Regions from separate parts of the Streptomyces sp. NPDC052023 genome, predicted to be linked through region 4. Evidence: riboswitches for the same ligand, from Rfam matches in the RefSeq annotation. Region 4 holds a riboswitch; each other region holds the start of a gene.
The links. A riboswitch is a leader RNA that binds a small molecule or an ion and turns the genes downstream of it on or off. The one in region 4 is predicted to bind cyclic di-AMP.
Positions count from the first base shown of each region.

Region 1: it holds a riboswitch for cyclic di-AMP, as region 4 does, so the genes downstream of both, ACIHCM_RS24850 (transglycosylase family protein) here and ACIHCM_RS04110 (M23 family metallopeptidase) in region 4, are expected to answer to the same signal.
Region 2: it holds a riboswitch for cyclic di-AMP, as region 4 does, so the genes downstream of both, ACIHCM_RS30775 (transglycosylase SLT domain-containing protein) here and ACIHCM_RS04110 (M23 family metallopeptidase) in region 4, are expected to answer to the same signal.
Region 3: it holds a riboswitch for cyclic di-AMP, as region 4 does, so the genes downstream of both, ACIHCM_RS27415 (M23 family metallopeptidase) here and ACIHCM_RS04110 (M23 family metallopeptidase) in region 4, are expected to answer to the same signal.

Region 1 covers NZ_JBIUBW010000013.1:107,028-112,651, forward strand. The annotation lists gene ACIHCM_RS24835 (DUF501 domain-containing protein) at 1-110, opposite strand, end outside; gene ACIHCM_RS24840 (septum formation initiator family protein) at 152-628, opposite strand; gene eno (phosphopyruvate hydratase) at 740-2,020, opposite strand; gene ACIHCM_RS24850 (transglycosylase family protein) at 2,582-3,280, opposite strand; cyclic di-AMP (ydaO/yuaA leader) riboswitch at 3,284-3,463, opposite strand; gene ACIHCM_RS24855 (transglycosylase family protein) at 3,681-4,781, opposite strand; gene ACIHCM_RS24860 (cytochrome P450) at 4,927-5,624, opposite strand, start outside.
Region 2 covers NZ_JBIUBW010000021.1:11,714-17,337, forward strand. The annotation lists gene ACIHCM_RS30765 (hypothetical protein) at 1-524, shown strand, start outside; gene ACIHCM_RS30770 (CocE/NonD family hydrolase) at 547-2,541, shown strand; cyclic di-AMP (ydaO/yuaA leader) riboswitch at 2,823-3,000, shown strand; gene ACIHCM_RS30775 (transglycosylase SLT domain-containing protein) at 3,004-3,477, shown strand; gene ACIHCM_RS30780 (HAD family hydrolase) at 3,441-4,319, opposite strand; gene fahA (fumarylacetoacetase) at 4,676-5,624, shown strand, end outside.
Region 3 covers NZ_JBIUBW010000016.1:116,674-122,297, reverse strand. The annotation lists gene ACIHCM_RS27425 (HPr family phosphocarrier protein) at 1-47, shown strand, start outside; gene ACIHCM_RS27420 (GntR family transcriptional regulator) at 226-921, opposite strand; gene ACIHCM_RS27415 (M23 family metallopeptidase) at 1,110-1,862, opposite strand; cyclic di-AMP (ydaO/yuaA leader) riboswitch at 1,875-2,042, opposite strand; gene ACIHCM_RS27410 (M16 family metallopeptidase) at 2,244-3,632, opposite strand; gene ACIHCM_RS27405 (M16 family metallopeptidase) at 3,629-5,017, opposite strand; gene ACIHCM_RS27400 (DNA topoisomerase (ATP-hydrolyzing) subunit A) at 5,338-5,624, shown strand, end outside.
Region 4 covers NZ_JBIUBW010000002.1:15,712-21,335, forward strand. The annotation lists gene ACIHCM_RS04105 (PrsW family intramembrane metalloprotease) at 1-1,195, shown strand, start outside; gene ACIHCM_RS04110 (M23 family metallopeptidase) at 1,298-2,350, opposite strand; cyclic di-AMP (ydaO/yuaA leader) riboswitch at 2,362-2,539, opposite strand; gene ACIHCM_RS04115 (PP2C family protein-serine/threonine phosphatase) at 2,755-3,993, opposite strand; tRNA gene ACIHCM_RS04120 (tRNA-Met) at 4,152-4,225, opposite strand; gene ACIHCM_RS04125 (dihydrofolate reductase family protein) at 4,312-5,442, opposite strand; gene ACIHCM_RS04130 (MarR family winged helix-turn-helix transcriptional regulator) at 5,624-5,624, shown strand, end outside.

The DNA.
Region 1 (5,624 bases), on a different contig from region 4:
TGCGCGATCGCGCGCAGTCCGCGCGGCGGCCGCCCGAGCTGCTGCTTGAAGGCCTCGACGTCGGCGTCGGTGGGCTCGGTGCGCGGGGTGGGCGGCGGGGGCGTTTCCATACCTGTCTCTCTGTTACGTTCACCGGCCGGAGGCGACCGGCTCAGTGGTGGGCGGCGTCGGACTTGTCGACCCCGTCCCATACGTTCGCGTACCAGGGGCGGTCGGCCGTGCCCTGGTCGGAGCGGGACTGCCTGGCCTCGTCCGGGTCGATCACGATGTAGCCGGTCTCGCCCGGCATCACGTAGTGCAGCCGCTGCCGGATCTGCTGCTCCGCGTAGGCGTCGTCCTGCCAGCGTGCCTTGAGGTCGCGCAGTTCCTCGACCCGCGCCTCGGCCTGCTGCTTCTGCCGCCGCAGATCGGCGATCTCGGCGCGCTGGGCGACGTACTGCCTTATCGGGTAGGCGAGCGCGACGACCAGGGAACAGACGACGAGGGCGAGCAGGGCCGCGCGGCCGGTGAGCCGGGAACGGCGGGCCTGGCGGCGGGTCTGGGAGCGGTAGACACGGGCCGCGGTCTGCTCGCCGAGCAGCCTGAGCCTGGTCGCGGTGGAGAAACGGTCGCGTTCCTTCACGGCCATTTCGGCTCTCGCCTCCCCATGCCTGCGTGGTGCACACGCGCGTACGTCCCCGCACACGGTACGGGACCGGGTGCGGGGACGTACGTACGACGCTTCCTACGAGGGCGTCGCTCAGCCCTTGAAGCGCGGGAAGGCGCTGCGGCCGGCGTACACCGCGGCGTCGTCGAGGATCTCCTCGATACGCAGCAGCTGGTTGTACTTGGCGACGCGCTCGGAACGGGCCGGGGCGCCGGTCTTGATCTGGCCGCAGTTGGTGGCGACGGCGAGGTCGGCGATGGTGACGTCCTCGGTCTCGCCGGAGCGGTGGGACATCATGCACTTGAAGCCGCTGCGCTGGGCCAGCTCGACGGCGTCCAGGGTCTCGGTGAGCGAGCCGATCTGGTTGACCTTGACCAGCAGGGCGTTGGCGGCGCCGTCCTCGATGCCGCGGGCCAGGCGCTCCGGGTTGGTGACGAACAGGTCGTCGCCGACGAGCTGGACCTTGTCACCGAGCTTGTCGGTGATGGTCTTCCAGCCCTCCCAGTCGTCCTCGAACAGCGGGTCCTCGATGGAGACGAGCGGGTACGCGTCGACGAGCTCCGCGTAGTACTCGGTCATCTCGGCGGCCGAGCGGTCCTTGCCCTCGAAGGTGTAGACGCCGTCCTTGTAGAACTCGGACGCGGCCACGTCGAGGGCCAGGGCGATCTGCTCGCCGGGCGTGTAGCCGGCTTCCTTGATCGCCTCCAGGATGAGGTCGAGGGCCTCGCGGTTGGAGCCGAGGTTCGGGGCGAAGCCGCCCTCGTCGCCGAGGCCGGTGGCCAGGCCCTTGCCCTTCAGCACCTTCTTGAGGGTGTGGTAGACCTCGGCGCCCCAGCGCAGGGCCTCGGAGAAGGACTCCGCGCCGATCGGGGCGATCATGAACTCCTGGATGTCCACGTTGGAGTCGGCGTGCGAGCCGCCGTTCAGGATGTTCATCATCGGCACCGGCAGCAGGTGCGCGTTGGGGCCGCCCAGGTAGCGGAACAGCGGCAGGTCGCTGGCCTCGGAGGCGGCGTGCGCCACGGCGAGCGAGACGCCGAGGATGGCGTTGGCGCCGAGGGAGCCCTTGTTGTCGGTGGCGTCCAGGTCGAACATCGCCTGGTCGATCAGGCGCTGCTCGGTGGCGTCGTAACCGACCAGCTCCGGGCCGATCTGCTCGATGACGGCGAGGACGGCCTTCTCGACGCCCTTGCCGAGGTAGCGGTTGGGGTCGCCGTCGCGGAGCTCGATGGCCTCGAAGGCGCCGGTGGAAGCGCCGGACGGAACGGCGGCACGACCCGTGCTGCCGTCGTCGAGGCCGACCTCGACCTCGACCGTGGGGTTGCCTCGGGAGTCCAGGATTTCCCGGGCTACGACGACGTCGATGGACGGCACGAGCATCTCCTTCGTGGATGTGACGCGGTTTAGCAGGACCGCAGCGGCTCTGCGAGACGAGCCTAACCGCCTCCGTGCGATCGGCCAGCCGGTCGCCCATCTCGTGGACGGAACCGAGAGTAAATTGTTTCCGAACGAAACAAAGACGGGGGCGCACGGGGTGGGAAGCGGGGGGTGAGGGGGCGGGGGGCCGGCGGACGGCGACCCGGGGGACGCCGGATGGCCGAGACCGCGGGGCAGGTGGATGTCCGGTGGGCGGCATCGGCGCGGTGCACGGGCGATGAAGGGCCGGGACCCCAGGCGAGCGCGTGTCCTTGCGGGTGGCATCGGCGCGGCGCGCGGCCGGCATGCAGGGCGAGGGGGCGCCTGGGGCGGCGCACGGCTGAGACAGGGGGGCGGCTGACCGACGATCCCGATAGCGGCGCACCGATGCGGGGCGTAAAAAAGCCCCGCCCCGGTGCGTACGGGGGAACACGCACCAGGGCGGGGAGCCCGTGGGGACGGGGGGTGACCCTCACGGGAGCCTCTGGGGCCTCCGGCGGGCCGGCGGCGTACGCCGTCCTACTTCAGGTGCAGCTGCTGACCCGGGAAGATGAGGTCGGCGTCCTCGACGATGTCCTTGTTCAGCTGGAACAGCTTCTCCCAGCCACCCTTGACGTCGTGCTCGGCGGCGATGGTGCTGAGGGTGTCACCCTCGGCGACCTTGTACTCGCCGTCGCCCTTCTTCACCTTGTCGCCGGTCGGCGTGGTGACCGTCTCCTTCGCGGCCGGACGCTCCTCGGAACGCGAAGCCGGCTGCTCCTCGGTCGCCCGCGTGCTGGTGTCGGTGCTCTGCGACTCGTTCGCGGCGGAGCCGCTGTCGGTGGAGCCACCGCCGGTGTACGCGGCGTTCGACAGGCCCGTGCCGCAGACCGGCCAGGCACCCTTGCCCTGGCCCGCGAGCACCTTCTCGGCGATCTGGATCTGCTGCTCCTTGGAGGCCTGGTCGGCCGTGGAGGCGAACTGCGTGCCGCCGTACGCGGCCCAGGTCGAGGCGGAGAACTGCAGACCGCCGTAGTAACCGTTGCCGGTGTTGATGGACCAGTTGCCACCGGACTCGCACTGGGCGACGGTGTCCCACTCGGAGGCCGTGGCGGCGGAGGCGCTGCCGGCGGCCATCAGCGGCGCGGCGACGGCGGCGGCACCGGTGACGCCGACCGCGGCGATGGCGCGAACGGCCTTGGACGGACGACGGTGCTTGCCCTTGCTGGAAAACAGCATGGTTGATCCCCTCACCGACGCCTGCGAGGTGAGCTGTCGGGTTCGGGCCGGTTGAGTTGCCCGGCCACACCTCCCTGGGAGGCGTGGCTTCACCCCAAGCCGGTTCCGGCGCTGAGTCTCCTCAACTGCCGGGCCCGGCACCTACCTTGGGTCCCCCGCTCCTGCCTACGGCGCTTGACGCGACGACTGTTCCCGGCCGGCCGCTGGCAGGATTCGGCGTTGCGGCAACCGGGGCTCGTGTTGACGAGCGGTCATGACCGTAGACAGGCGATCGACGGAATTTCAAAGACGATCAGGGCTTCTGAGACTCATCCCACACTTTCGCCAAAACGGACATTCAGCTCGAAGTGTGACGTGAACTCCCGCCGCCCGCAGGCCGTTTCCGGGCCTGCTCGCCGGCCTACTCCGCCCGGATGTCGAGCTCCTGACCGGGGACGATGTGGTCGGGGTCGGCACCGAGGGCGTTCTTGTTCCCGGCGTACAGCGCGGCCCATCCGCCTTGCACGTCAAGGGAGTCGGCGATGCTCCAGAGGCTGTCGCCGTCCCGGACCGTGTATGAACCGTCGACGGCCGCGCGGGTGCCGGCGGCTCCGCGCGAGGCATGCCGCCCGGCGGACTCTCCGGACCTGCCGTCACCCTCGTCCGCGCTGCCCCCTCGGTGCTTGCCGGTGCCGAGGGCTCCGGTGTCGGTGAGGTTCGAGGTGCTCGGCATGCCCGAAGGCACGTCGGAAGACGGGGAACTTGAGGGGGATTCGCCCGATTCAGGGGATTCGCTGGAGCTGGGGGATCCACTGGAATCGGGAGAGGTGGATCCGCCGGCCTCCTGGGAGGTGGAACCGTCGGACGGGCGGGATTGGCCGGATTCGCCGGATTCAGTGGAGTCCGGGGAATTCGTTGGGTTTGCCGGACTCGATGGCTTCGCGGAATCCGTGGGCGCACCGGAACCATGCGACTCATCGGCGTCGCTGGAGCCGCCGGAACCGCTGGAGCCGTCGGCATGGCTACGGCCGGACGAGTGGGACAAGCCGAGCGAGTTGGACAGACTTCCCGAATCGCTGGATCTCGTATGCGACGGCGTACTGGAGGCGTCACCGGCCACCCCCGTGTCGACCGCGGCCGACTCGGTGTCCACATCGAGCCCCACCAGCGGCCCGCAGGTCGCCCACGCGCCCACGCCCTGGTCCGCGAGGACCTTCTCGGCGACGGCGATCTGCTGCGAACGACTGGCCCGGTCCGCGCTCGCGGCGTACATGAGGCCGCCGTACTTCTCCCAGTCCTGCTGGGAGAGTTGCAGCCCGCCGTAGTAGCCGTTGCCCGTGTCGGCGCTCCAGGAGCCACCGGTCTCGCACTCCGCGACCCGGTCCCATGTCGTTCCGCCGGCGGCGCTCGCACCGGTGGCGCCGAGGAGCGGGATGGCGATGGCGGAGCCGGTCACTCCGGCCGCGACGACAAGAGCGGGTGCCTGGCGGGGGCGACGGTGACGACCGTTCCCGGAGAGCATGCGGGGACCTTTCGCGCGACAGCGGGGATCTGCGCGGCAGGTGAAACAGGGGGGCCGCGCTGATGGGTGAACGTATAGGCAGACGATCACTTGTCACAAGTTAATGCCGCACAGATCACGTGAAGATCACATAGTTGAAAGTGCGTCACGTTTCCTGCGCAGGCGTGAACTCCACCGGCAGCGTCCGCAGTCCCCGCATGATGAGCCCCCCGCGCCACCGCAATTCAGCCGGATCCACCGCGAGTCGCAGGTCCGGGAGGCGGGTGAGGAGGGTGGCGAGCGCGGTCTGGCCCTCCAGGCGGGCCAGCGGGGCGCCGAGGCAGTAGTGGATGCCGTGGCCGTAGCCGAGGTGCTGGTTGTCGCGGCGCGCCAGGTCGAGGGTGTCCGGGTCCGCGAACCGCTCCGGATCCCGGTCGGCGGCGGCGAGTACGACGAGGACGGGGTCGCCGGTCGCGATGTCCTGGCCGCCGATGGTGAGCGGCTGGGTGGCGAACCGCCAGGTGGCGAGCTCCACGGGCCCGTCGTAGCGCAGGAGTTCCTCCACGCCGGTCTCCAGCAGGGCGCGTTCGCCGCGGGCCAGGGACTGCTGGAGGCGGGTGCGCTGTTCGGGGTGGGTGAGCAGGGCGTAGGTGCCGTTGCCGATGAGGTTCACGGTCGTCTCGAAACCGGCGAACAGGAGGATGAAGGCCATGGCCGCCGCCTCGTTCTCGGTGAGGTGCTCGCCGTGGTCGGAGGCGCGGATGAGGCCGGAGATCAGGTCCTCGGCGGGGCCGGGTGCGGCGGGGAGGGTGGCTCGTTTGCGGTGGATCAGCTCCAGGAGGTAGCCGCGCATCCTCTTCACCG
Region 2 (5,624 bases), on a different contig from region 4:
GCGCGAGCACCGGGCTCCTCACGCCCCACGTGGCCACCGTGACCGGCTTCCCCCTCCGCTGGGCCACCAGCATCGGCGCCGTCGCGGGCCCGGTGGTCACGGGCCGGCACCGGGGCCGGTACCGGGGCCTCTCGGCTCCCGCGATCGGCATGACGTTCGGCCTCGTCCAGTACGTCACCTGCCGCCGTCACCTGGCCGGGCGTAAACGCGCGACGGAGTTCGCGCTTCCGTCGCGGGCGATACGCCGCGCCGTCCGCCTGGTCACCACAGGGCCGGCTCCCGCCGCCGCTCTCGCGGTGCCGTTCGCGGCAGCACACGCGCTGCCCGGGGGCCTCATCGTCGGCCTGCGCACGCTGGTGTCGATCGCGACGGGCGTGGCCCTCGGCGGCCTGCCCTTCCTCCTGATGGCCCACTCCTTCCGCCCCGCCCGGTCCGGCACCGACGGCGCGATCACCGTCGCCCCCGGCCTGGCGGAGCCGGTCGCAGGACCCCGGCCGCGCCGCACGACGCTCCCGGTCCACTGAAGCCATCCCTGGGGTCACGCTCATGCGCATCCGTACGTCCTTCCCCTACGAGACGACTCATCAGGACCTCCGTATCCCGCTGCCCGACGGAACCCGGTTGTACGCGCGCGTGTGGCGCCCGATCACCGGCGAGCCCGTACCGGCGCTCCTGGAGTACCTCCCGTACCGCCTGACCGACTGGACCGCGCCCCGCGACCATCAGCGCCACCCCTGGTACGCCGGCCACGGCTACGCCTCCGTCCGCGTCGACGTGCGCGGGCACGGCAACAGCGAGGATGTCCCGACGGACGCGTTTTCCGCGACCGAACTGGCCGACGGGGTCGAGGTGGTGAACTGGCTGGCCGCGCAACCCTGGTGCGACGGCAAGGTCGGGATGTTCGGCATCTCCTGGGGCGGCTTCAACTCCCTCCGGATCGCGGCCCTCGCGCCCGAGCCGCTCAAGGCGATCGTCGCGGTCTGCTCCGCGGACGACCGTTACGACAACGACGTGCACTACATGGGAGGTTCCGTCCTCGCCGCCGGCATGCACGCGTGGGCGGCGGCCATGCTCGCCTTCGCCTGCCGCCCGCCCGACCCGCACCATGTCGGCGATGCCTGGCGGGAGATGTGGCTGCGGCGCCTCGAAGAGGTCGAGCCCTTCGTCCACACCTGGCTCGCCCACCAAGGACGCGACGACTACTGGCGGCAGGGCGGCGCCGGCGAGGACTACGGCGCCGTCGGAGCCGCGGTGCTGGCGGTGGGCGGCTGGCACGACCCCTACCGCGACAGCGTGCTCCGCCTGGTCGAGCGCCTCCCGGCGGACCGCGTCCGCGGCCTCATCGGCCCCTGGTCGCACCAGTACCCCGACCGCGGCATGCCGCCCGGCACGGCGATCGGCTTCCTCCAGGAGACCCTGCGCTGGTGGGACCACTGGCTGAAGGGCGAGGACACCGGCGCGATGTCCGAGCCGCTGCTGCGGTCCTACGTCATGGACGCGCATCCCCCGGCCCCCGGGTACGAGACGCTGCCCGGCCGCTGGGTCGGCGAGCCCGCATGGCCCTCACCCCATGTGACGACGGTCACGTACGCCCTGCGGGGCGAGCCCGTGCTCGTCCGGTCGCCCCAGCACACCGGCGTCGACGCGGGGCGCTTCGTCCCGTCCGGGGGCGAGGCCGACCTGCCGCCGGACCAGCGGGAGGAGGACGCGCGCGGGGCAAGCTTCGACTTCGCGGTGCCGGAGGAGACGTGGGTGCTGGGGCGGCCGCGGGTACGGCTGCGGCTGACCTCGCAGGTGCCGCGCGGGCAGGTCGTCGCGCGCGTGTGCGACGTGGCGCCGGACGGCTCCTCGACCCTGGTGACACGGGGCGTGATCAACCTCTCCGCGCGCGAGGGGCGTGACCGGGTCACGCCGTGGGTCCCAGGGGCCACCGGGGACGTCACCTTCGAGCTCAGCGGCATCGGGTACGCCTTCCCACCCGGCCACCGCATCCGCCTCGCCGTCTCCTGTGCGTACTGGCCCTGGATCTGGCCCCAGCCGGACTCGTCAGCCGGCTTCACCCTGGACCCCTCCGGCAGCGCCCTCGAACTGCCGGTACGCGCGCGTGCCGTGGGCCCACCGCTCACCTTCGGCGAACCGGAGCAGTACGGGCCGCTCGGCGTCGCCCAGCCGGCCACGCTCGACGAACCGCGCCCGGAGCGGCTGGTCGTGCGGGACGTGGCCAAAGGCGAGTGGCGGCTGGAGGTCGACCCGCGCTGCGGCGGCACGCGCATGCACCCCGACGGGCTGGAGTACACCGAGGACGCGCTGGAGACGTACACCGTCCGTGAGGACGATCCGCTGTCGGCCCGCACCCGCTCGGACTGGTCGATCCGGCTGCACCGCCCGGAGTTCGCCTGGGACACGACGATCCGCACACGGTCGGAGATCGCCTGCACGGCGGAATATTTTTTGACCTCGAATGAGGTGATTTGCACCGATGGCGCAGAAGTGGTCTTCCACCGCACCTGGGAAGAGCGAATTCCACGGACCGCCGGTTAACTAGGACTTGGGCCTATTGCCCGATTTGCCATTCTTCTGCTCGCGCGTGACTTGGCTCACTCGGACGCCTTCACGATTTCCTTACAGAGGTCCCGCGACCTGCCTTTGCGCACAACCGAGTTGACCGTTGCCGGACGCGAAGGATCAAGGGCGCCAAACAGGCAATTCGAAGATCAAATCCCGCGATATGTGAAATCGCCACTTGTTTCGGACATGTGCTCTCGCATACGTTCCCGGCCAGTCGGGCGGAACGCCGAATCCTGCCGCCGCCCGAGCCACCCATGACGGACTCACTCACCGCACGGCAGGAGCGGGGGACCCAGGTGGATTGCCGGACCGGAGGCCGTACAGCACGGCACACCGGAACGGCTCGGGGTGAAGTCGCACTCGCAAGAGGCGGCCGGGCACCTCCCCGCCCGAACCCGACAGCTCACCTCGCAGGCGCCGGAGAGGACAGTCCCCATGACTGCAAACGGTCAGCACAGCCGCACCGCCCGCATCGCCCGCAGGCTCGCCGTCGCCGGTACCGGCGCCGCCCTGCTCGCCCTGCCGCTCGTCGGCGCCACCACCGCGTCCGCCGCCACGCCCGCGGCCGTCACCTCGGTCACGACGTACCCGAACAACCTGGACGGCTGGATCCGCCAGTCGCTCGACATCATGGCGCAGCAGGGGATCCCGGGCTCGTACGACGGCATCCACCGCAACATCATGCGTGAGTCGTCCGGCAACCCGAACGCCATCAACAACTGGGACTCCAACGCCGCCAAGGGCACCCCGTCCAAGGGTCTGCTCCAGGTCATCGACCCGACCTTCGCGGCCTACCACGTGCCCGGCACGGCGTACGACCCGTACGACCCGGTCGCCAACATCACCGCCGCCTGCAACTACGCGGCCGACCGCTACGGCTCCATCGACAACGTCTTCGGCCCGTACTGAGCCTCGGCCAGCAGCCGTTCGAGGACGACGGCGACGCCGTCGTCCTCGTTCGACAGGGTGATCTCGTCAGCCACCGCCTTGAGCTCGGGGTGGGCGTTGGCCATGGCGACGCCGTGCGCCGCCCAGTCGAACATGGGGATGTCGTTGGGCATGTCCCCGAAGGCGATGGTCCGTTCCGGGCCGAGGCCCAGGTGCCGGACCGCCAGCGCAAGTCCCGTCGCCTTGGTGATGCCGCACGGCTGGAGCTCGACCGTTCCCGGTCCCGACATGGTGACGGTCGCGAGCGAACCGACCACCGCGCGGGCCACCGCCGCCAACTCGTCGTCGGACAGGGTCGGATGACGCAGCAGCACCTTGCTGATCGGCGCGCACCACAGGTCGTCGCGGCGATCGATCCGCACCGCCGGCAGCGTGGGGTGCGGCATGAGATACCCCGGCTCGATCAAGGTGAGCCCGTCGACGCCGTCCTGGTCGACGGCCGCGTACACCTGTCCGACCTCGGCCTCGATCTTGCCGAGCGCGGTCTCCGCGAGTTCCCGGTCCAGCGTCACGGACCACAGCAGCCGATCCGCGCCGGCGTCGTACAACTGCGCGCCCTGCCCGCACACCGCGAGCCCCCCGCCGCCCAGGAGTTCCAGCAGCGGCCGCACCCTCGGCGCCGGCCTGCCGGTCACCACCAGATGCCGGGCTCCGGCCGCCGAGACCCGCGCGAGCGCGGCGAGGACACGGTCGGAGACCGTGTCGTCGCCACGGAGCAGCGTTCCGTCCAGGTCGGTGGCGATGAGGGCGTAGTCGGTGCGCGCGTACTCAGTGCGCGCGGCATATGCGATGGGTGCGGCCATGATCCGAGAATACGGACAGCGGACCCGCACCGTTCATTCCCAACTACCTTCACACCGTCTGCTTTTCACCCTCACGTGGCGCCGGGGAGGACCTGCGCCGGGTTCGCCGTCCGTGCCCGCAGGGTGCCGCCCGCTGTTGTCAGTGGCCGGTGCGATGCTTGCTTTCACTGCGCTGACGGATCGGGGGCGGTCATTGTGACGGGTCGGTGGGACATGCGGCGACGCGAAGGCACAAGGAGCTATTCAGGACATTCAGTGCCTTCAACGCGTTTCACACACTGCCCAAGACGGGTGCCGCAGCCGTAACGTGATCAGCGACCGCATGGACCGCGCGTACGAAAGTGAGGCAGCACCCCATGCCCCCCTTCGATGTCCCCGAGGGTGACCCCTTCGGTCCGCACAACCTTCCGTACGGCGTGTTCTCACCCGCCGGGTCCGCCGAGCGGACGGTGGGTGTCCGCCTCGGCGACCACGTCCTCGACGCCGGCGCGGCCGCCCTGGCGCTCGGCTCCCCGTACGCGGAGCTGCTGGCCCGCCCGACCCTCAACCCGCTGCTCGCCGCCGGCCGCACGGCCTGGTCGGACGTCCGTCGCGCGCTCACCGCCTGGGTCACCGTGCCGTCACACCGCGAGTCCCTCGCCCCGCTGATGCACCCCTTGTCCTCGGTGACCCTGCACCTTCCGTTCGAGGTCGCGGACTACGTCGACTTCTACGCGTCCGAGAACCACGCTCGCAACGTCGGCCAGATCTTCCGTCCCGACGCCGCCGACTCCCTCACACCCAACTGGAAACACCTGCCCATCGGCTACCACGGCCGCTCCGGCACGGTCGTCGTCTCCGGCACCGACGTCGTCCGCCCCTCGGGGCAGCGCAAGGCCCTGGCCGACACCGCGCCGGTCTTCGGTACGTCGGTCCGGCTGGACATCGAGGCCGAGGTCGGCTTCGTGGTCGGCGTCCCGTCGGCGATGGGCACGCCGGTGCCGCAGTCCGGCTTCCGCGACCACGTCTTCGGCCTGTGCCTCCTCAACGACTGGTCCGCCCGCGACATCCAGGCCTGGGAGTACGTCCCTCTCGGCCCGTTCCTCGGCAAGTCCTTCGCCACCTCGGTGTCGGCGTGGATCACCCCGCTGGACGCGCTGGACGAGGCACGGGTGGCTCCGCCCGAACGGACGCACCCCCTGCTGCCGTACCTGGACGACTCCGAGGAGGAGCCCGGCGGCTACGACCTCCGTATCTCCGTCGCCCTCAACGGCCACGTCATCTCGGAGCCGCCGTTCTCCACCATGTACTGGACGGCCGCCCAGC
Region 3 (5,624 bases), on a different contig from region 4:
CCAAGCTGGTCGCCGAGGGCCTCGAGGAGCTTCCCGAGACCGTCTGACCCGCTGACGGCATTCCTGAAGCCGCGTCGCCCTTTCCGGGCGGCGCGGCTTCAGCCGTATTCCGGCCCGCTCGCCCGCGTTTTCGCAACTCGGCTCGTCAATAATTCCGGGAACGCCGAAAAGGGCAGCAAAAAGGCGCCGCCGCAGGATTTCGCTTCTTTGTATACGGTGCTCGTGTTAATGCCGTAGGCCCGACATGTTTACGGCATGTTGCGAAGTCCTCACACGGTCCGCGCGATCACCTTTTCCGGGGAAGCGGAGCCGGTGCGCGCCGGTCGCACGCTCGGCGTGCAGCGCCGTGACCGCCCGCGCCCGCTCACCGTCGCCGCGCGCCACCGCGTCCACGATCGCACCGTGCTCCGTCCAGGACTCCGCGGGGCTGACAGGCGCCTCCACGGCGTACATCCAGGCGATCTTGTGTCGCAGCTGGGTCAGCATCGCGATCAGGGCGGGGCTGCCGGAGGCCTGGGCGAGCGTCTCGTGAAACCAGCCGCCCAGCGAGCGCAGATCCTCGCTGCCACCCCGCCTGGCACGGTCCTGGCCCAGTCTGACCAGGCCGCGCAGCACCTTCAGATGGGCCTCGGTGCGCCGCTGCGCGGCCCGCGCGGCACCGAGCGGTTCCAGCAGCAGGCGCATCTCCAGCAGGTCGGCGGCCTCCTGCTCCGTCGGTTCCGCCACGCACGCGCCCGCGTGCCGCCGGGTCACCACGAAGCCCTCCGCCTCCAGCGTGCGCAGGGCCTCGCGAACGGGGACGCGCGAGACTCCGTAGCGGCGGGCGAGGAGTTCCTCGGTGAGCCGGCCGCCCCGCTCGTAGACACCCGCGACGATGTCGTCCCGGATGGCCGTGCACACCGAATGCGCCGGAATACGCATGACCGACCTCCGCCTTAATCCCCGTGCAACGTCGACGACTGACGTGTGTTCCGTGACTCTATTGCAATGGGCCGGGATTTCCGATGGCGGGCCGGAATCCATGGATATCTTTTGGACATACCGGCGCACGAAACGCCGAAAGCCCCGGCTCAGGGAGCCGGGGCCGCGGGAAGCGGGGCGATGCGCCGTCAGACGCCGACGCCGTGCGAGCGGAGGTAGGCGACCGGGTCGATGTCCGTGCCGTACTCGGCCGTCGTGCGGGCCTCGAAGTGCAGGTGCGCTCCGGTGACGTTGCCGGTGGCGCCGGACAGGGCGATCTGCTGCCCCGGGGTGACCGTCTGGCCCACCGAGACCGCGATGGACGACAGGTGACCGTACTGGGTGTACGTACCGTCGTTCATCTTGATCACGACTTGATTGCCGTACGCCCCGCCCCAGCCGGCCTCGACCACGGTGCCGGAGCCGACCGCGTGCACGGGCGTGCCGCTCGCGGCGTGGAAGTCGACACCCGTGTGGCTGCCGGAGGACCACAGCGCGCCGCCGGACCGGTAGCCGGTGGAGACGTAGGAGCCGCTGATCGGCGCCACGTAGGTGTTGAGGCGCTTGCGCTCGGCCTCGCGGGCGGCGCGCTCCTTGGCCTCGCGCGCCTCCTCGGCCCGCTCCTCCGCCCGCTTCTTCGCGGCGGCCTCGGCCTTCTTCTCCGCGGCGGCCTGCTTCTGGGCGGCGGCCTGGGCGTCTATCTGCTCGGCGACCGAGTCGCCGATGGTGATGACCGGGAGCAGGCCGGTCTGCTCGGCCGCGGGCTCGGCGGCGAGCGCGGGAGCGGCCAGGGTGCCGATGACACCGGTGGTGGTGAGCGCCGCGACACCCGCCGCGCGGGCGGTGGTGCGCTTCATCCGGCTGGGACGGCGATGCTTCCCGGTGGCGCGCGTGAACGCCATGTGGTGGCTGGTCCTTTCCTTCCCTCTCGCCTACCGGGTTAGCTGACGGGTTCGGAGCAGGAAGGTCTCCTACGGACTCCCTCGCTGGGCGCGCGGGCGTCCGATTCACCCCAGGGACTTCATGGTTGGGTCCCCGGCTCCCCTGGCTCGCGCCGTACGGGGACTCGGCGATGACTGTCCGGTGCCGCGGGTGCGGCGCACTGCCTGACGGACAGCCCGGATGACGCTAAGCGGGACATCTTTCAATCCCCAAACGCAATCCGGCGTTTGTAGCGCATCCCACAGGTCAGACAGGCAACCTCCGCCCCAATCCGGACATAGAGGGGCCCTGGTGACGCATCCGTCACCAGGGCCCCTGCGCGCGCGTGCCCTCCGCGGCCTCTACTCGGCCGCCACGACGGTGACTTCACCGATGCCGAGGGCCTCGACGGGCTCCTTGATCTGCGCCGCGTCACCGACGAGGACCGTCACCAGCCGGTCTGCCGGGAAGGCGCTGACGACCGCCGCGGTGGCCTCGACGGTCCCCGTGGCGGCGAGCTGCTGGTACAGCCTCGCCTGGTAGTCGTCGGGCAGGTGCTGCTCGACCTGGTCGGCGAGGGTCCCCGCAACGGCCGCGGCGGTCTCGTACTTCAGCGGCGCCACACCGACGAGGTTCTGCACGGCGACGTCCCGCTCGGCGTCCGTGAGGCCGTCCGCGGCGAGCGTGCGCAGCACCGTCCAGAGGTCCTCCAGCGCGGGGCCGGTGTTCGGCGTGTCCACGGAGCCGCTGATGGCGAGCATGGCGGCACCGCTGCCGTCGGGAGCGGAACGCAGTACCTGGCCGAACGAGCGCACCCCGTAGGTGTAGCCCTTCTCCTCGCGCAGGACGCGGTCCAGGCGGGAGGTGAGGGTGCCGCCCAGGCAGTACGTGCCGAGCACCTGGGCCGCCCATACGCGGTCGTGCCGGTCGGGACCGACCCGGCCGATCAGCAGCTGGGTCTGGACCGCTCCGGGACGGTCCACGATCACCACGCGGCCGGTGTCGTCGGCGGTCACCGGCGGCACGGGGCGCGGCTGCGCCTGGGAGCCGCTCCAGGCGCCCAGGGTCTCGCCGAGCAGTGCGTCGAGGTCCACGCCCGTGAGGTCGCCGACGACCACGGCGGTGGCCGTGGCGGGGCGGACGTGCCGCTCGTAGAAGGCGCGTACGGCGGCGGAGTCGATCTTCGCGACCGTCTCCTCGGTGCCCTGGCGCGGCCGGGACATGCGCGAGGCCGCCGGGAACAGCTCCTTGGAGAGCTCCTTGGCGGCCCGCCGGGCCGGGTTGGCCAGCTCGTGCGGGATCTCGTCGAGGCGGTTGCGGACCAGCCGCTCGACCTCGCTGTCGGCGAACGCGGGAGCCCTGAGGGCGTCGGCCAGCAGGCCGAGGGCCTTGGGCAGGCGGGAGACCGGCACCTCCAGGCTCAGCCGGACCCCGGGGTGGTCCGCGTGCGAGTCCAGGGTGGCGCCGCAGCGCTCCAGCTCGGCCGCGAACTCCTCGGCGGAGTGCTTGTCGGTGCCCTCGGAGAAGGCCCGCGCCATGATCGTGGCGACGCCGTCCAGGCCGGCCGGCTCGGCCTCCAAAGGCGCGTCCAGCAGCACCTCCACGGCGACGACCTGCTGGCCGGGCCGGTGGCAGCGCAGCACCGTCAAGCCGTTGTCCAGCGCCCCGCGCGTGGGGGCCGGGAACGCCCAGGGGCGGGCCTCGCCCGCCTGCGGCTGGGGGTGGAAGTCCATCGTGGCGAGCTCGGTCACTTGGCCGCCTCCTCGGTGTCGTCGCCGGCGGCGGCCGGCGCGGCGTCGGTGTCGTCGTCTGCGTCGGTCTCGCCGGCTTCGGTGGCCGTGGGCTCGTAGACGAGTACCGCGCGGTTGTCGGGCCGCAGGCGTGCCTTGGCGACCTCCTGGACCTCCTCGGCCGTCACCTCCAGGACGCGCCGCACGGCGGTGAAGGCGAGCTTGGGGTCGCCGAACAGCACCGCGTACCTGCAGAGTTCGTCGGCGCGGCTGGCGACCGTGCCGAGCCGGTCCAGCCACTCGCGCTCCAACAGGGCCTGCGCGCGTTCCATTTCCTCGGCCGTCGGGCCCTCCTCGGCGAACCGGGTGAGCTCCTCGTCGATGGCCGCCTCGATGACCGGCACCTCGACGTCCCCGGACGTCTTCACGTCCAGCCACCCCAGGGAGGGCGCTCCGGCCAGCCGCAGCAGGCCGAACCCGGCCGCGACGGCGGTACGGTCCCGTCGTACCAGCCGGTTGTACAGGCGGGACGACTCGCCGCCGCCGAGGATGGTGAGCGCGACATCGGCCGCGTCGCACGCGCGTGTGCCGTCGTGCGGGAGCCGGTAGGCGCCCATCAGGGCCCGCGCCGGGACCTCCTCCTCGACGACCTCACGCAGCTCCCTGCCGATGACCTCGGGCAGCGAGCCGTCACGGGGGGTGGGCTTGCCGTCGTGGCCGGCGATGGAGCCGAAATACTTCTTGATCCATTCGAGCGTCTGCTCGGGATCGATGTCGCCGACGACCGAGAGCACCGCGTTGTTCGGCGCGTAGTACGTCCGGAAGAACTGGCGGGCGTCCTCCAGGGTCGCCGCGTCCAGGTCGGCCATCGAGCCGATCGGCGTGTGGTGGTAAGGGTGGCCCTCCGGGTAGGCGAGGGCGGCGAGCCTCTCGAAGGCGGTGCCGTAGGGGACGTTGTCGTAGCGCTGGCGGCGCTCGTTCTTGACGACGTCCCGCTGGTTCTCCATCGACTCCTCGTCGAGGGCGGTGAGCAGCGAGCCCATGCGGTCCGCCTCCAGCCAGAGGGCGAGCTCCAGCTGGTGGGTGGGCATGGTCTCGAAGTAGTTGGTGCGCTCGAAGCTGGTGGTGCCGTTCAGGGAGCCTCCCGCGCCCTGGACCAGTTCGAAGTGCCCGTTGCCCTTCACCTGGGCGGACCCCTGGAACATCAAGTGCTCGAAAAGGTGAGCCAGGCCGGTGCGCCCCTTGACCTCGTGGCGTGAGCCGACGTCGTACCACAGGCACACCGCGGCGACCGGGGTCAGGTGGTCCTCGGAGAGCACCACACGCAGGCCGTTGTCCAGGCGGTGCTCTGTCGCTGTCAGCCCGCCGGAGCCTGCCTCGGCTGTGGCCGTGTGACCCATGGGCATGTACGTCCCTTCGATCGCGGTGCGGTCGGGAAACCGCGGAAATCCTGCCAGTCCTGCCACTGTATGCAAGCGTGCCGACCTGGTGTGAAGTTCCCGGACCGCGTACGCCCAGAGCGAGAACCGGGTTGCCCCTCACGAGGGCGTAGCCTGCGGGTCAGCGCGGCGCCCGGCGGCCGACGCCGGGTCCAACGTCCGCGTTGTCAGTGGCGCGGTCCACAATGGTCCGCGGCAGATGCCGTTCACGCTTCAGCAAGAGTGAGCCGCAGGGACCTGAGCGCCCCCGTGGGCGAACGACCAGAAAACAGGAGGAGCCGGCAGCGATGGCCCGCCGCAGCACGAAGACCCCGCCGCCCGACGACTCGTACGAGGAGCGGATCCTCGACATCGACGTCGTGGACGAAATGCAGGGCTCCTTCCTCGAGTACGCGTACTCGGTCATCTACTCCCGGGCCCTGCCGGACGCGCGTGACGGTCTCAAGCCCGTCCACCGCCGCATCGTCTACCAGATGAACGAGATGGGCGTACGCCCCGACCGCGGCTACGTGAAGTGCGCCCGCGTGGTCGGCGAGGTCATGGGTAAGCTCCACCCGCACGGCGACGCGTCGAT
Region 4 (5,624 bases):
GCTGCTCGCGCTGTCCGGCCTGGTGATCCTGGCCCTGGTCCGGGAGCAGACCGGCACCCAGGGCTTCCTGGTGGGGCTCGGCCTCGCGGTCCTGCCCGTGCCGCTGCTCATAGCCGTCTTCCGCTGGCTGGACCGGGTCGAACCCGGCCCCTGGCGGAACCTGATGTTCGCCTTCTCCTGGGGCGCCTGCGCGGCCGCGCTGATCGCCATCATCGCGAACAGCTTCGCGACCAGATGGATAGCGACCGCGGACCCGGCCAGCGCCGACACCTGGGGTGCCACGGTCATAGCCCCGATCGTCGAGGAGTCCGCGAAGGCGGCCGCGATCCTGCTGCTCTTCCTCTTCCGGCGCCGCGACTTCACCGGAATCCTCGACGGCGTCGTCATAGCCGGGGTGACCGCCACCGGCTTCGCCTTCACCGAGAACATCCTCTACCTCGGCACCGCGTTCGGCACCGACCAGCTGGCCGGCCACAGCGGGATCGCCTCCGTGACCGCCGCGACGTTCTTCGTGCGGGTCATCATGTCGCCGTTCGCGCACCCCCTGTTCACCGTGTTCACCGGCATCGGCTTCGGCATCGCCGCGCTCGCCGCGGAGCGCCAGCGGCTGCGCCGCGTGCTGCTCCCGCCGACGGGGCTGTTGCTCGCGATGGGGATGCACGCCTTCTGGAACGGCTCTGCGACCTTCGGTGACTACGGGTTCCTCGCGGTGTACGGCGGCTTCATGGTCCCCGCGTTCGGGCTGCTGACCTGGCTGGTGATCTGGACGCGGCAGCGGGAGCTGCGGACCGTCCGCGAGGAGCTCCCGGCCTACGTCGTGGCCGGCTGGATCTCGCCGTCCGAGCCCTTCGCCCTCGGCTCGATGCGGGCCCGCCGGCTTGCCCGCGAGTACGCGGGCCACCACCTCGGCAGACCGGCCGCCCGGGCGGTCTCACAGTACGAGGCGTACGCCACGTCCCTGGCCTTCCTCCGGCACCGGGGCCGCCGGGGCCGGGCCCGCACCGACTTCGTCGTACGGGAACGTGAGCTGCTCCAGGAGCTGTGGAGCCGCCGGGAGATCGCCCGCCCGGCCCTGGAGTACGCGGCCCGGACGACCGCCCCGCCGATGCCGGTGCTGATGCCGCCGGTGTACGGCTGGGCGCCTGCGCACGGGCCCGCGGCGCCCTACCCGGCGTACAACCCCTACCGGTCGTAGGACGCCCCCCGGCCCCCGGACAGCCGAAACCGGCAGCCCTGACGTCGGGGGGTTGCCGTCAGGACCGCCGGGGTTCGTGAAAAGCGCGTCAGGAGGAGGCCCTCAGGGGTTGAGGCCCTTGCTCCGCAGCCAGGCCAGCGGGTCGATGCCACCGGAGTCGCCGGTGTGCACCTCCATGTGCAGGTGGGCCCCGGTCACGTTGCCGGTGGCGCCCACGCGGCCGATCACCTCGCCCGTGGTGACCTTCTGCCCGACGCTGACGCCGATCGACGACTGGTGGGCGTACCAGATCTCGGTGCCGTCGTCGAGGGTCAGCACGGTCTTGTAGCCGTACGAGCCGTTCCAGCCGGCCTCGGTGATGGTGCCGCTGTGGACGGCCTTGAGGGGCGTGCCGGTCGGCGCGGCGAAGTCGAGGCCGGTGTGGTAGCCGGACGACCACAGGGCGCCGGCCTGGCCGAAGGTGGAGGTGAGGGTGTACGAGGAGGTCGGCAGCGTGAACTGCTTGGCCAGCGCGGCGAGCCGCTCGGCCTCGGCCTTCTGCCGGGCCTCCTCCTCGGCCTTCGCCTTCGCGGCGGCGGCCTTCTCCTTGGCCTCCTTCTCCGCCTTGGCCGCTGCCTCGGCGGCGGCCTTCTCGGCGGCGGCCACGGCCTCGGCGGCGGCCTTGCTCTCGACCTGCTCCTGCTGCTGCTCGGCCTGCGCGATGATGCGGGCGCGCAGCGTCTCACCGGCGCCGGTGGTGCCCTCCGCGGTGGCCGCGGTGGCCGTACCGAGGCTGCTGAGCGGCGCGCTCGCGGTCGAGGTGTCGGCGGAGTCGGAGTCGGAGTCGTCGGATATCAGCGAGCCGACGTTGGGCAGGTCGGGCATCGAGATCGACACCGGCGGCTTGCCGGTGTTGGCGCTCGCCATGCCGCCCGCGCCGACCGCGGCGATGACGCCGACGCCGAGAACGGTGGAGCTGCGGGCGAGCCCGCCGCCGCGCTGCTTGCTGACGCGATGCCGGCCGCGTACGGGGCGGATGGTCTCCGCAGTGGGATTCCACTCCTCCCACGGGCCCTCGTCGGTGCGCTGTGCGCCGTAGACGAACGTCTCGGTGCCGTCGGCGGTGCGCTGATCCGGCACGAACGGGGCCTGTGGGGCAGGCCGGTTGGACGCCACGTGGGCGTACTCCTTTCCTTCCTTCTCGCCTACCGGGTTAGCTGACGGGTTCGGAGCAGGAAGGTCTCCTACGCGCGTAAACCAGCCGTGCTTCCACGGCGGCATACGCCCGATTCACCCCAAGATGATGGTTCCCCGGTTCCCTGTGGGCCGGTGAGGGCCCCGCGCGGGATTCGGCGCGTGCGCACGGAGCCGCCTCTTGTGACGGCTGGGACGACCGCGCTGCGTTATCGGACGTTAATAGAACCGGGGCCTGATTTCCAAGCTGTTCCACTTGATCTTTAACGTTTTCTGCCAGGACGTACAGGTCCATGAACGGCGAAAATCGGGCGAGTTGACCGTCATTCAGAGTCATCTCCACATCTGACTGCATGTCAGTTGTTATGCGGAGGGCTTCCGTTCGATCACCCGCGGTGACAGTCGCCGTGCGGGCGCCGTACCGCGAGCAGTGCCATGTCGTCGGTGGTGCCGCCCCCGCTGTGCCGGCGGACCTCGTCGGCGACCGCGCACAGCAGCTCCCCGGGGCCACAGAAGGTCCGGCCGGCCAGCCCGGCCACCGGGTCGTAGAACGCGCCCCACGCGTCACGGGCCTCGGACAGGCCGTCGGTGTACAGCAACAGCGTCGCCCCTACCGGGAACGGCGTCTCCTGCGCCCGGTCCGCCCACGTGCCCAGCTCGCCCATGCCGAGCGGCAGCGCCGGTTCCTGGGCGGGCAGCGCGCTCACCGTGCCGTCGGCGTACAGCATCAGCGGCGGCGGATGGCCGCGGTTGAGGATCCGTACGACGCCGTCGTCGTGCGGAAGCTCGGCGAGTACGGCGGTGGTGAACCCCTCGAAGGCGTCGACGCCGTCCCGCCGTGAGGCCTCGCGCGTCAGTGCCCGCTCCAGCCGCTGCGCGACCGCCGCCAGCGTCGCCTCGTGCTCGGCGGCCTCCCGGAACGCCCCGATGACCACCGCGACCGCCGCCACCGCCCCCATACCCTTGCCGCGCACGTCCCCGACCACCAGCCGTACGCCGTAGCGGCTGTCCTGCACCGCGTAGAGGTCGCCGCCGATGAAGGCGTCCGCCTGGGCGGCCTCGTAGCGCGCGGCGATCTCGAACCCGCCGATCCGCTCCATCGGCTCCGGCAGCACCGCCAGCTGGGCGGCCTCCGCGATCTCCCAGGCCGAGTCGAGGCGGGCATGGCTGCGCCGGACGAGCCGGTTGATCAGCACGGCGAGAACGGCGACCGTCGCCACGGTGACCGCCTCGGTGAGCGACTCGACCTTCAGGGCCTCGCCGAACCGGATGTCCATGGCCACGACCACCAGGAGGGCCGCGACGCCGGTGAGGACCGTGGCCCGGCAGGACAGGAGGGGGGCGGCGATGAGTGGGGCGGCGGTGAACAGGGGGGCGCCGGTGAAGCCGCTGGGGGTCAGGTAGTCGTAGCAGCCACCGATGACGAGGAGCAGGGCGGGGAGCAAGCGGACGAAGGTGCGGGCAGAGGAGATCGGGCGTTCCTCGGGGGGCGGCGCGGGTGGCACCGGGCCGGCGAGTGACGCGGGGCCGCCGGGGCCGGGGGCGGCGTCGGGGGCCGGGTCACCGGGGACGCGGTCGCCGGATCTGGCGTACGGCCGCTCTCCCTCTGCCTCCGCAGGCCGCACTGTCGTCTCCTGTTACGCAGGTCGTCGCACCTGTCCAGAGTTCCTGGAGCGGGCGCGGGAGACCAGCCGGACGGGCCGACCGGATGACGGAGGAACCGGCGCCGGGAAACGACTCGGGGCCGGAATCCATGATCTGGATTCCGGCCCCGGGCCTTCAGTAGCGGGGACAGGATTTGAACCTGCGACCTCTGGGTTATGAGCCCAGCGAGCTACCGAGCTGCTCCACCCCGCGTCGGTATGACACCAGTGTACGCCATGCGCGGGACGCTCCGCGCCACGGTTTCCGCAGGCCCGCGCCGACCAGGACCTGGAGGTCCCTCACACGGCCAGGTGCCGGTTGGGTTCCCTGGCCGCCGTCGCGTACTCCGGAACCACCACCACGTCCACCCCGGCCGCCGCCAGTACCCCGCTCCCGTCGGCGCCCGCCACGAACGTGTCCGGCTCACGCCAGGCCGTCACCACGCGCCCCACCCCGGCGTCGAGGATCAGGCGCGCGCAGGGCCGGGGCCGGGAGGCGCGGTGGGTGCAGGGCTCCAGGCTCGTGTACACCGTGGCGCCGGGCAGCCGGGGGTCGGTCGCGTCGATCTTGGCGAGCGCCGCCTCCTCCGCGTGGACGACCGGATCGCCGCCCTCCCGGGAGTGGCCTCGCGCGAGCTCCGTACCGTCCTCCGCCACGACCACCGCGCCGACGCTGAAGGCCGTCTCCGAAGGCGGGCACAGGGCCGCCAGCTCGCAGGCGAGGGCCAGCCAGCGGCGGTCGGCGGACGCGGCGAGGGTGCCGGTGCCGGGGGCGGTGGGCTCGTAGCGCATGAGAACCACGTCCTCGATCCGCCGGGTCTCGACCAGGCGCAGGCGTCCGGACTGGTAGCGGCCCGGGCCGAAGAGGCGGGGCGCGGAGGGGTCGCCGACGAAGAGGGGGGCGAGCACCAGCTGGAGTTCGTCGGCGAGGCCCTCCAGGAGGAGCTGGGTGTGGACGGTGCCGCCGCCCTCGACCATCAGACGGCTCACGCCTCGCACGTCGTGCAGATGCGCCAGGACCGCACGCCAGTCGAGCGTGTCGCCGAGGGCGACCACGTCGGCGGCCACGGGGCCGTCCTTGAGGCGCCGGGCGCCCTCCGTCGTCGTATATACGGCCTTCTCGCCGCCCGTGTGCCAGAAGTTGGCCGCCGGGTCCAGCTCGCCCGTGCCGCTCACCGTGACCTTGAGGGGGTACTCCGGCTTCCCCGCCGCGGTCCGGGCCGCCCGGCGTTCCGGGGAGTTGACCAGCAGCCGCGGGTTGTCGGCCCGGATGGTGCCGGCGCCGACGAGGATCGCGTCGGCACCGGCGCGCACCTCGTCGACCCGGTCGAAGTCGGCGGGGCCGGACAGGAGGAGCCGGTCGGGGCCGGTGTCGTCCAGGTAGCCGTCGAGGGACACGGCGGCGGACAGCAGGACGTAGGGGTAGGGCATGGGGCGCACTCCACGTCGGGGTCGGGGGCGGCGGTCCGATGGCTGGGCGGGCCGGCGGCTTGCGGGCTGGGGCTTTGCGAGGGGTCGGCTCGCGGGCTGGGCGGGTCGCGGGCTGGGCGGCTTGTGCGGGTCGTGGGCCGGGCGGCTTGGTTCAAGTTTTAAGCAAACCTACACTGGTGGCA